One region of the Paenibacillus sp. FSL R7-0302 genome, then DNA from elsewhere that is predicted to be linked to it. Evidence: riboswitches for the same ligand, from Rfam matches in the RefSeq annotation. Region 1 holds a riboswitch; each other region holds the start of a gene.
What was found. A riboswitch is a leader RNA that binds a small molecule or an ion and turns the genes downstream of it on or off. The one in region 1 is predicted to bind cyclic di-AMP.
Positions count from the first base shown of each region.

Region 2: it holds a riboswitch for cyclic di-AMP, as region 1 does, so the genes downstream of both, MKY96_RS11210 (APC family permease) here and MKY96_RS28700 (3D domain-containing protein) in region 1, are expected to answer to the same signal.
Region 3: it holds a riboswitch for cyclic di-AMP, as region 1 does, so the genes downstream of both, MKY96_RS26015 (hypothetical protein) here and MKY96_RS28700 (3D domain-containing protein) in region 1, are expected to answer to the same signal.

Region 1 covers NZ_JBBOWB010000002.1:680,649-684,828, reverse strand. Annotated here, with positions in the region: gene MKY96_RS28705 (TatD family hydrolase) at 41-811, shown strand; cyclic di-AMP (ydaO/yuaA leader) riboswitch at 1,011-1,237, shown strand; gene MKY96_RS28700 (3D domain-containing protein) at 1,524-2,684, shown strand; gene rnmV (ribonuclease M5) at 2,846-3,397, shown strand; gene rsmA (16S rRNA (adenine(1518)-N(6)/adenine(1519)-N(6))-dimethyltransferase RsmA) at 3,394-4,180, shown strand, end outside.
Region 2 covers NZ_JBBOWB010000001.1:2,554,333-2,558,512, reverse strand. Annotated here, with positions in the region: gene MKY96_RS11210 (APC family permease) at 1-1,510, opposite strand, end outside; cyclic di-AMP (ydaO/yuaA leader) riboswitch at 1,639-1,798, opposite strand; gene MKY96_RS11205 (disulfide oxidoreductase) at 2,025-2,459, opposite strand; gene MKY96_RS11200 (DsbA family protein) at 2,456-3,220, opposite strand; gene MKY96_RS11195 (sensor histidine kinase) at 3,314-4,180, opposite strand, start outside.
Region 3 covers NZ_JBBOWB010000002.1:69,998-74,177, reverse strand. Annotated here, with positions in the region: gene MKY96_RS26025 (family 43 glycosylhydrolase) at 1-218, shown strand, start outside; gene MKY96_RS26020 (hypothetical protein) at 669-866, shown strand; gene MKY96_RS26015 (hypothetical protein) at 1,373-1,828, opposite strand; cyclic di-AMP (ydaO/yuaA leader) riboswitch at 1,962-2,131, opposite strand; gene MKY96_RS26010 (WD40 repeat domain-containing protein) at 2,372-3,703, opposite strand; gene MKY96_RS26005 (glutaredoxin family protein) at 3,811-4,053, opposite strand; gene ytxJ (bacillithiol system redox-active protein YtxJ) at 4,050-4,180, opposite strand, start outside.

The DNA of each region.
Region 1 (4,180 bases):
GAATTATAGATACAACAACAGGCCGAAAGGATGTAATGTAATGCAGTTATTCGACACCCATACCCATCTGGATGCTCCACAATTCGACGAAGACCGCGAAGAGGTCATTGCCAGGGCGCTGGAAGCCGGCGTCAGCAAGATGATCAACATCGGCTTTAACCGGGATACGATACCGACCACCATGCAGCTTGCCGAGAAATATGATTATATTTATGCAGCCGTTGGCTGGCATCCCCAGGATGCCATCACGATGAAGGACGGAGACCTGGAATGGATCGCCTCCTTATGCGCTCATCCCAAGGTGGTTGCCATCGGCGAGATTGGGCTGGATTACTACTGGGATACCTCTCCTAAGGATGTGCAGCATGAAGTATTCCGCAAGCAGATCGGGCTGGCCCGTGAGCTGAAGATGCCAATCAGCATTCATAACCGTGATGCTCATGAAGATGTGATCCGTATACTCCGCGAGGAGAAGGCGGGCGAGGTTGGCGGGGTAATGCACTCCTTCTCCGGGAGTTGGGAAAGTGCCAAGATGTGTCTTGATTTGGGCTTCCATCTTTCTTTTGGAGGACCGATTACGTTCAAGAATGCCCGGGTGCCCAAAGAGGTGCTTGCCCAGACTCCGCTGGACCGGCTGCTGATCGAAACCGACTCCCCATATCTGACTCCGCACCCCTTCCGGGGCAAGCGAAATGAGACCGCTCATGTGAGGCTGGTAGCGGAGGCGGCCGCGGCAATAAAAGGGATTGAATTACAGGAATTGGCGGAAATTACGTATGCGAACGCACTGGAACGATTTGGGATACTCTGAAAACAGGAGTAAAAGCGGTGAAAAATGAAGTATAGCGGATATATTAAACTTTTATGACGGAAAAACGGCCGATTATTACAATATTTTAATCATTTTTTTACGTAAACGTGGTTGAATCGTCCTTTACAACATGTATCAAAACAGGATATCATCTTTTCAGTGCAGTGAGCTGTTGTAACTGTGACAGTCACTAATTTCATGGATCGTCTCGCTGAGTCTCCGTATGGAGAACGGGGGAACCAATAATGCGCTGCCGCATGAACGTACAGAGTACAACGCAGAATTGCCGCAGGCATTATTTGATTTCTTTACGTGGTCTTTGGGGTGAATTTGAGGGCAACCGCCGTGAGCGGGTGACCTGAGATAGGGCGTCTCTCTTATGTCCGAACCCGACAGCTAACCCCGTAAGCGCAAGTAAGAGAGGAAACCTCGTGCATAAGCATTCCGACGTATTCGACACCGGGAAGCCACGAAAGAGTCCTCTATGAGCTCTTTTTAGGCTTCTTTTGTTTTGAATAATGAGAATGCTCCCGGCATACTGTTATATAACAGATCTCCGGAGTAACTATGCCGAGCAGGCGATCCATGAGCAGGAAACGCTGAAGCAAGTGCGGGCGTATCCTGTTGCAAACTCAAACCTAGTTTCGTCAGAAGTGATACAGTCACCTTGAACTAACTTAGACGACGGGGCTATGTAAGGAGGATGGAAAGAGTGGGCGTATTCCAACCAGAGGTATCCCATGATTCGCAATCATCCAGCAGGTCTTTCGCATTACGGTTGAAGCAAGTGAATCCCCGCGTAGTTTTACTTGCCGGTGTGGCATCGATTGTTATCGCACTGTTAATACTGCTGTACGTACACGGTCAGAGCAAAAAAGAAATTACCCTAGTAATAGACGGACAGGTACAGACACTGGAGACGCGGGAAACGCTGTTCAGTGATGTGCTGGCTAAGGAACAGATTTCGCTGCAGGCGCATGATGAATTATCTATTGGCCTTAGTGATGAAATAAAAGACGGCGACCGTATCGTGATTAACACTGCGCAGAAGTTCGCTCTTACCGTAGACGGAAAGACCGAGACGTTATTTACGACCGAGGATACCATTGGTCAGGCCATCGACAAGCTGGGCTACAGCCTGGAAGGCTTAGACAAGATTTACCCTTCGCTAGAAACCGCAGTATCTGCAGACATGGAAATCAAAATTGTCCGGATTAACAAGCATGTGGTTCAACGGACAACTAATTTGCCTTTCCGGGTCATTAAGACAGCAGACCCCTCATTGACCAAGGGAACCGTAAGAGTGGCACAGGCAGGTAAGCCTGGCGTAATGGTCCAGCACATCGAGAAGATCTATCAAGATGGCGAGCTGGCATCCATGCGCATGATCGGCAAGGAAGTACAGACGGTTACCAAGGACAAAGTCATTGCCATTGGAACCAAGCCGCTTCCTAAGCCCGTCGTAGTTACTGCCAAAGTTTCCAAACCTGTAACAACCTCCAAGTCATCTAAAGCGAGCGCAAAGGCCAGCAATGTTACCAGTAAGGCTGGTGTGGATTTCGAGTACAAAAGAATGATCAAAAACGTATCCATGACCGCGTATTCGTCGCAGGAACCGGGTATTGGAACACGTACTGCCTCCGGCACACGCGTAACGGAAGGCCGCACTATTGCTGTAGATCCTAGGGTTATACCAATCGGCTGGTGGGTGTACATTGAAGGATTAGGGTTTCGCCGAGCAGAGGATACCGGCGGTGCCATCAAAGGCAACAAGGTGGATGTCTATTACGATTCACTGAGTCATGCCCGTAATTTCGGCCGCAAGTCGCGCACACTCTATGTGATCGGACCTGTGAAGCCGGAGCTGAACTAAACGTAAAGTCTTTTGCAAATTAGCGGTTAATACGATATAGTGAGGGAAGCACTTACGAAATTTCAGAGAGCTGCCGCTCATCACTTATACATTCTTTAGCCAAAAAGAAGGGGAGCGAATCCTCTTCTTTTTGCGTTCTGGAGTAAGGAGTAAAAATATTTATGATTAAAGAGCTAATTGTGGTTGAAGGGAAAAGTGATACCGTTGCCGTTAAGCGGGCGGTTGAGGCCGATACGATTGAAACCGGGGGTTCGGCAGTAGATAGCAGGGTCATTGCCAAGATCAAGCTGGCCATGGAGCGCCGGGGTGTAATCATTCTTACCGACCCGGATCATGCCGGAGAGCGAATCCGCAAAATCGTCGCGGCCAAGGTGCCGGGCTGCAAGCATGCCTTCATCCCGGAGAAGGATGCAACGCGCAAAGGAGATATCGGAATAGAGAATGCTTCGCCTGAGGCTATCCGCCATGCGCTGGAGCATGTACATACCTCCTTCGAGGGGGCGCCGCCCATCATCGGGCTGGATGAGCTTATGGCCGCAGGGCTGATGGTGCATCCCCGGGCGGCTGAGCGCAGAATGCAGCTTGGCAATCTGCTCGGTATCGGTTATTGCAATGGCAAACAGCTGTACAAACGTCTGGCGATGTTCGGCATTACCCGCGAAGAGTTCGCGCAGGCCCTCGCCCAAATTGATCAGGGAGGCATTACTTCATGAGCGGTATCGAGAATATCTCGTCCCCAACAAGAACCAAAGCGATAATTCAGCGTTACGGATTCTCCTTCAAAAAAAGCCTGGGCCAGAACTTTCTGATCGATCAGAATATTCTGGACAAAATCGTGGATGCCGCCGGTCTGGACAGCACAGCCGGTGCGCTTGAGATTGGGCCGGGGATCGGAGCACTGACGGAACGGCTGGCGTTGACGGCCGGGGCCGTCACTGCGGTAGAGATTGACCGCAGGCTGATTCCGATTCTTAGGGATGTCCTGTCGCCTTATCCCCATGTAAAGATCCGTAATGACGATGTGCTGAAGGTGAATCTGCAGGAGCTGTTCGCTGAGGATTTCGCGGGCAGGGACCGGGTTAGTGTCGTAGCTAACCTGCCGTATTATGTGACTACACCTATCCTCATGAAGCTGCTGGAGGAGAAGCTGCCGCTGGATAATATCGTGGTCATGATCCAGAAGGAGGTTGCCGAGCGTATGGCGGCGTCTCCGGGCGGCAAGGAGTATGGCAGCCTGAGTATTGCCGTCCAGTATTACAGCGAGCCTGAGCTGGTCTGTATGGTGCCGCGTACGGTGTTCATCCCGCAGCCTAACGTGGAATCGGCTGTGATCCGGCTGAAGGTCAGAGAACGTCCTCCGGTGGAGGTAGCGGACGAGAAGCATTTCTTTGGTGTGGTTCAGGCGTCCTTTACCCAGCGGCGCAAGACGATTGCCAATAATCTTAAGGCACGCTTTTTCCCGGAAGAAGGGCGGGAGCGCCTGGAGGCGCTGCTCT
Region 2 (4,180 bases), on a different contig from region 1:
ATACAGCGACCACATTATCTGTCAATGACTTCGCATAGCTGATCGAATGTAGTACAGCGCGAGTCACACCGGCGACCGGAACGACTACGGTGCTTCCTTTGATACAAGGCTTATCGGTAGCCGGACAGATCCGCAGCTGATCGGCAATATTCATATAATGGCGGTGAATCCGGTGGAACACGATGATAACAGCCGGTAGGAAGATGAAGGCCATCCACACGCTGGAGAATTTAGTGATTATGAAAATCAGGGTGATCGTTAATGTAGTGAGCATCCCCACCGTATTGACGGCGAACTTGCTCTGCCAGCCTTTCGGCTTCGTTCTGTACCATTGGACCATCATGCCCAGCTGCGACAGCGTGAACGGAATGAATACCCCTACTGCATATAATGGAATGAGTCCTTCCGTATTCCCGTGAAACGCCGCCACCAGCACAGCCGACATGACACCGAGGAAAATAATACCGTTGGAGAAGCCCAGCCGGTCGCCGCGCACCATGAAGGCATGGGGCAGATATTTATCTTTGGCGAACATGAACGCCAGCAGCGGGAAGGCCGAGTACGCCGTATTGGCTGCCAGGAACAGGATAACCGCCGTAATCCCCTGAATGAAGAAGTACAGTCCGCCGCGGCCGAAGGTAGATTCGGTAATCTGTGAGACCACGGTGGCCTTCTCATCAGGCATGATACCGTACCAGTAAGCGAGCAGCGTAATACCTGTGAACATTACCCCGAGAATGAGGCCCATGAGCATCAGCGTTTTGGCTGCATTTTTCTCCGCGGGCGCTTTGAAGTTAGGAATGGCATTGGAGACCGCTTCTACCCCGGTCAGAGCCGAACAGCCGGAGCTGAAGGCCTTCAGCAGCAGGAACATACTCACGTTCGATACCGCCGAGCCAATCTCAGGAACATGGGCATGGGCGCCGCCGGTCATATATTTGAAGACCCCCGAGATGATGAGCACGAAGATGGAAACCACGAACAGATAGACCGGGATAGCGATGAAGGAGGCCGATTCGGTCACTCCCCGCAGGTTAACAATCGTTAAGAGCACGATAACAGATACCGCTATGAGAACACTATGATTATGCAGACTTGGAAAAGCTGAAGTGATTGCATCCGTCCCCGCCGAGGCGCTTACCGCCACCGTCAGAATGTAATCCACCAGAAGAGAGCCGCCGGCCAGTAAGCCGGTATGCACCCCTAGATTGCTTTTGGCGACAATATACGCGCCCCCGCCTTGGGGATAAGCGAAGATCGTCTGCCGGTAGGACAGAATCAGAATAGCCAGCAGGCCCAATACGGCTAATGCAATTGGCAAGGAGTACCAGATAGCGGTGAACCCGGCGGCCACCAGTACAATCAGAATTTGTTCTGTTCCGTAGGCTACAGACGAGAGCGCATCAGAAGACAGGACAGCCAGTGCTTTCACCTTGGATAACTTTTCATGATCGAGTTCGTTCGACTTCATCGGACGCCCGATCAATAGTCGTTTTACCTTGCTTACCATTGTAGTAACAGTTCCTCTCTTGGTTAAGTTGAAACGGGTTTCCCTGCGCTGTTTTCATAAGTGGATTTCATAAATGCAGGCACCAAAATAAGCATACGGAAATGATCCGCATGCCTTAGTGTGCATGGTCATTATCCCACTAGTGGCTTACGAGGTTAGCTGGCGGATTCGGACTGTGGTAGCCCTACGGTTACAGGTCAAGTAGCCTGCTCCGATTCACCCCTTTTGGCCTTAGCCAAAGTGTGGTTCCCCCGTTTTTCCTTCCGGAAAATTCAGCGCATATTCAACTTCTCACAAGGACTAATATTAAGCTACAACACGTCTTCCGTAAAGCGTGGAAACAAATGAAAAAAGAATGAAAAGCACTCAAAACAACCAAATTCATCATCCGGTATGTCTTGATCTTTCATTCTCTTTCATTATCCCTTTACCACGTGATTTTACAGGGTTTTTGCATATTATTTTTTACTAAAATTAAAGGTATTCTCTTCTCTTCCTTCTGCCCGTCAGCTTCTTACTCCGCAGGCTCCTCTTTGCGTCCTGTCCAGAGCAGAATCGAGATTAAGGCAAAGGCTATAAGTGCAAGCAGAGGGATCGTTATAAATCCGAACCAGTTCAGATAATCCTTGTTGCACGGTACGCCGATGGTACAGGGAAGCACCTTGCTGAGCGCCGGAATTTTCTGCTCCGCATAATGATAAATAGAGATGCAGCCGCCGATCAGACTAAGGGGAAGCACGTATGGAATGATCCGCTTGTCCGCCCGGTAGGTGGCGATCCCCAGCAGGAACAGCTGCGGATACATGAAGATCCGCTGGAACCAGCACAGCTTACAGGGCTCGTAATTTAGGACCTCACTGAGATACAGGCTTCCTGCTACAGCCACCACACAGACGAACCAGGCCAAGTAGAGACAGTTACGCCGGCAGAAGGCAGAGAAGACGGTCATTGGGCGGTCCCTGCTCCCGCTGCTGCTGTTGCTGCCTGAATCTGGGCGTCAATCGCCTCCATATTGAAAGGCTCCTTCACCTTGATGCCGTTCACGTACAAGGATGGCGTATTCGTTACACCCGTATCGGTGCCAAGCTGAATATCCCGCTCCAGCTCGCTTACGTAGGTACGCTCGTCAATGTCCTTGCGCAGCAGGTCGTAATCCACCGGCAGCTCCAGCTGCTTGGCGAGACTCACCAGGAAGTCAGGCGTAGCCCATTCCTTCTCTTCATTCCCCTGATTGGCATAGATCGCATCGAAATACTTCCAGAACGCTTCCTGGTTCTGATGATAGACCGATAGCGCTGCCAGGGAGGCCGTTCTGGAATCCTTGCCGATGAAGGCCAGATTCACGAAATAGAAGGCTGCTTTATTCTGATCTACATAGCCCTGAACGATCTGCGGCTTGATGACACCGGTGAACTGGGCGCAAGCCGGACATTTAAAGTCGCCGAATTCCACTATTTTGACCGGAGCATCCTCCTTGCCAAGCCGCATCATTTCACTGTAATTGAAGGCAACCGGCGTACTGTCTGTGCCGGCAGGCGAAGAGTCCTTGGAAGCAAGCATGAATAAGCCTACAAAAATAATAACGACGATGGCCACCGTACTCACGATAAGAATTCTCGTTTTCTGCTTCTGCTGCTCCTGCTCTGCCCTGCGCTTCTCCTGCTTGCTCATCTGGGGAGCCGTGACATTGTTCTTTTTTGTTTTGCTCAAAGAGAGTTCCTTTCCGTCCTCAGGACTATCGTGATAAAAGAATAGTTACTTTCAAATTATATAATGTTAACTCTCTTGTTGGCAATCGCTGTCTTATACGGCTTCATTCTCCTCTGCTGACTCCCCTTCCCCTGTATCCTTGCCGAAAAATACCTCCGGGGAATGCTCCTGCGACTGCAGCTTAATTCTGAAGAAGAATTGTGTGCCGCCCCCTTCTGCCGGTTCTGCCCAGATTTCTCCTTGCATCAGGTCCACCAGCTTCTTGCAGATCGCCAGGCCCAGACCCGTGCCGGGGTACTTGCGGGTATGCGACCCGTCCACCTGCGAGAAGGACTGGAAGAGCAGCTGCAGCTTATCCGGTGAGATGCCAATGCCGGTGTCGCGTACCATGAATTGCAGCGCCTGAGCGGTCTCCCTGACGCCATAGGACTCCACTTTAACCGTTACCGTGCCGGATGGCGTGAATTTCACCGCATTGCCGATCAGGTTGATGAGAATCTGGCGGATACGCGCAGCATCCCCGGTGAACTTGTCGGGAAGTCCCTCCTCGATCAGAAGCTCAAGAGATAACGGCTTGTCTTGTGTGCTCACCATGAACAGGTCCATACAGCCCTGGAGCAGCGCCTTCAGCCCGAAAGTATCCTTGTTCAGTGAGAGGCCATCCGCCTCCAGCCGGGAGATATCGAGAATATCGCTCATCACATGCAGCAGAGCGTGGCTGCTTGTACTCTGAAGCCGCAGGAGCTCCAGATGCTCAGGATTGCTGATCTCCTCGGACAGCAGCTGGTTGACACCGATAATGCCGTTCAGCGGCGTGCGGATCTCATGGCTCATGGTGGCGAGGAACTCGCTTTTCATCGTCACAGCACTCTCCGCAGCATCCCTGGCCTCCAGCAGCTCATACTGATACTTCATCAGGGCAGTCACATCCTCGGCCACAATATAGACCCACTGCTCCGT
Region 3 (4,180 bases), 610 kb from region 1:
CAGGCATCGCGAGTATCCTTTACCGCTTCGGGGATAACGGGGATTGGCAAACTTTTGTAGAGAATATCGATGTTCTCTATTTGTCGGATGAAGGCGTGAACGGGGAGCCGGGGGAGATTGGCGGGTTTACAGGCTTGTTCAATTTCATCGGTTCCGTGGATGCTCACCAGCATGACTCCTTCGCTGATTTTGACTATTATGGCGTGAAGAATTACTAATCATGCGAAAAAGACTCTTCTGAGTAAGAAAAGCCCATTCTTTTAAGGATGGGTTATTCATTTTATAATGAATTGAAAGAGCACACGATATTAATGACTTGACTAATAAATATTAAATTTTATAAGGAGGATTTTCCACTGGATCACCCCAAAATGTCGATCTACAGGATCTGACATTTAAACAGGTGCTGGATTATACGGATTCGGTTATTATAGCGGAGGTCATTCAGCAAATGCCGGATTTCAGCGTGGATCTAATTACGGAGCCAGTACGGCTATAAACTGGATAATCTTATTAGTGAGATTAAGGCTTTAAAAAACAATTAAAGGTATCCTTTAAATCATGTGACGATCATTCCCTGAAGTCTTGCTTACCCGGACCCTGAACTGGTGAAAACGCCGGAGATGGTGTACCTTAGTAGTATTAGTCTTTAGGAGTGGTGAATGGTTGTGAAGAAAAGTAGACAAACCCCCGTGCTGGTCGCGGCTTCTATCCTGCTCATTATTGTCAGCAGCCTGATCCCCTCGGATCAGTCGACTTGGCTGGGGGCGTTACAGACCCTTCTGCTGGGAGCCGGACTGCTCGGCTGCTGTATGGCTTTTTGGCGGTTTGCCAAGGGCGGCAAGGGTGGCAAGGGCAAGAGCTGAGTTCTATGTAGTGAACGGCCGGCGGAGACAGGATCAGTGCATGGGATGGTTAGCTATGTAAGGTGAGCCAGGCACTGTATGGGTGCTGATGCTGAGAGTCAAGGATTAAGTCGCGGCGGATGCTGCGGCTTTATTTGATAGAATTTATATGTTTTGGGGTCCCCGCAAAAGTACCTGAGTCATCACCTACGCTAAAGCCCCACTTTGTGGGGGGTTGCGGACTCAGCGGCCCTTATTTTGTGAAAAAGACTGATTATCTTCCCGGAGCGGACTGAGAGGACGCTAAAGGGCTGTATGGAGCGCAAAATGAGACGGAATTGGTTAATTAAGCGCCTCTCAGTCCGCATGGCCTTCGGAATGGTCCCATTTGCTGAAATAGCGGATCTGTAGTCCGCATGGCCCGCTACCCATCTCCCTCTGTCGCATCCGTACCCTAATTCCGCCACATCCAACTCATTCCGCCGTACTCATTCCTATATTCCGCGTATCCCGCGTTATTCCCAGTCTCACCCCGCTGAAGGGCGGTGGACCGCAGGCAAGGCTGAATGTGCGGCTGCCATCTGTTCGCGTATTCCTCTAAGCTGGGCCTTTAGCTCGGGGATGCTGCACTCCAGAATCTGGCTGATGTCGGGGAGGGGGAGCTGGATGCCATACCACAAGGCACTGGCAACGTGATCGTCCCAGTTAAGCAGCGCAGAAGCGCAGCGGCTGCGGTCCCGGGCGAGCACGGCACACTGGCGGATGCACTCTCTGTAGGCAGCCGCAGCAGCGCCATCGCCTGAGAGGCTGCCCTTCAGCCATAGTGTATGGAGTGCTACGAAGGTGGCGATTGCAGCTTGTTCGGCGCGGGCGCCTTGCTCCAGCAGCAGGCAGCTAAGCGCGTAGACGGGACCGCTATATTGCTGGGTGTAGGGGTTGAATCCGGCAGCGGCTGTTAGTTTGGGCGATAAGGGGTCAGGCATGTGGTCACGTTCCTTCCTGAATCTATACTGTGCAGTTCATCCAGCGCGCAAAAAACCGCAGGCAGAGGAGGACCTCTGCCTGCGGTTGTGGGTAACAGGCTTAAGAAGCCTGGCACAAAAGCGTGGCGGATCAGGGCTCTCTCCTTACGCTTACGAGGTTAGCTGTCGGATTCGGACGGTGAGAGTCGCCCTACCTGCCGGAGACCTGCGCGTGGCATTCTCCTTCGGATTCACCCCAAGTCGGCCTGACGGCCGGATGGTTCCCCCGTTTTCCACATGACGGAAATTCAGCGTGCATGCATATGCTCATTTTCATGAATGCATTCATTTGCTTTCAACACGAATCATACTCTCTTCAGAGGGGGTTTGTAAAAATGGAAAAGAGTGCTATTCGCCTTGTTTTCAGCAAATGGCTGACTGGTTATGCAAATGGAAGCGAAAACTCATATATGTAGCAGATTATCTGCCATTTATCTCGCTCAATCGCTGTTTTTTATTTTTGGCAGACGGCGGCGGGGAAGAAGGGTTCCCCCATGTATCAGCTCACCACCAAAGCGGCTCATTCTGATTCTTCCAGGCAATCATCCGCTTCATCTCACGAACGGTTCCTGTTGTAATCTCATAGTCGCTGCGTTCAGTGGCATGAAGGTCCAGGAAATGCAGCATCCCTCCATAAGTCCCCACGGCCAGCATGGTCTCATCCGGATTGACAGCTAATCCGGAAATGGTGCTTCCGGCATAATAACGCCACAGCTCCCGCCCCTCTACATCAACGAGCCTCAAGTAGCCATAGGCATCGCCAATGACAACACCGTCCTTCAGCGCTGCCGCCGCATACACCCGGGCTTCCCCGTTAACGACCGGATATTCCTGATCTGGCAGGAGCTTGCCTGCTTCTAGATCTTCAAGGGACACGGCAACAGTAACGCCATTGTAGAAGTGGCAGGCATTGTACCATACACTATGCTGGTCCTTCGTAAATATAGTATAGTGCGGGTAACTGGATTCCGGATTGAATAAGTGAACCTGCCCTGAAGCTGTGTCATATAAAAGATGATCACTGCCCTGGCTGCCATAGGCAACCCATCTTCCATCCGGAGAGACAGCACCATGCGGCATGTCGATCTCAATATGCTCCATCTCATCTGCTTTATATTCTTCGAGGTCAGGATGCAGCAGCTTCACCTCCCATGGCTTCTCCTGCAATTGCTGGACCAGGATAATCCCCTGACTTGTAACAAGCAATAACGCTTGACCGTCGTTAAAAGGAATAACTTGCTCCAAGGGTAACTCCTGATCCAGGCAGTCTATGTTCAAAACGGTAAAGTCCGGGTCCAGCGCTTGAATCATTCCATTCAGCTCCCGCCACGAAAGCTCGGCCACTACTTCTCCCTGTAATGCGCTGTTCATGGATTGCAGAATAGTAATCCCTTGCGTGCCCGCGAGTGCATAGAACTGATTGTCAGGAGATGCCCCAACCAGGCTAAATTCGTCGAATACGGAAATAACATCCCTATGTACAGCCACAACTGCATTCTTCTCCCAAGGTGAGCCGGTGCTGAACACCACAGCATCATCACTTATGAAATGGATACCGCGAATCGCCTGCATCTCCTTCTGAAAGTGCCCGGAGAGCGGCCACGTTGCCGCCGGTAGTTGCTCCCGCAGCTCAGCAATCTCACCGTGCTCATTAGCTCCTCGAATCATCTTATAGATTTTGGCGGCGAGGGCCCCGCGTGTATCCTCTGCGGGTTCATTTCCCGCTTTGTCCCAGCCTTCTGTCAGGCCCTTATGTACGAATTGATTGACGTCGCTCGCATAACGCGTTCCTTCTTCACGCCATTTGGCGGCATGCTCATCCTGTAGCCATTTCAAAGGATCAAGCCTCCTTTTCCAGATATATATAAATATACAGTTATTTCATCGATGAATCGCAAAAAAAAGGCGCTGCTCCTGTTGAGAGGACAGCACCTTTGCGTATATTACAGAACAGCAGCATCCATAAGCTCCTGAAGCTCAGGGAGATTGAAGCCCTTGACCGCCCGGTCCCCGGATACGGTGACTGGAATGCCCATGAAGCCCAGCTTCTCCACTTCCTCCTGGTAGACGGAGCTGGTCATCACATCCCGGACCTCGAAGGGAATGCCCTTGCTCTCCAGCAGCTGCTTCACCTGATTGCATTCGCCGCAGCCGGAGGTCGAATAGACAATTACGTTCGCGCTCATTGTTCCACTGCTTCCTTTATCGCTTTTTGGGTAATCTTCCAGTGTGAGGTGTTCCAGCGGACCTCGCTGTCCTCCAGCAGGAAAATCTGCGGGGATTCATGCTTGATCCCGAAATCCTCAGCAATCT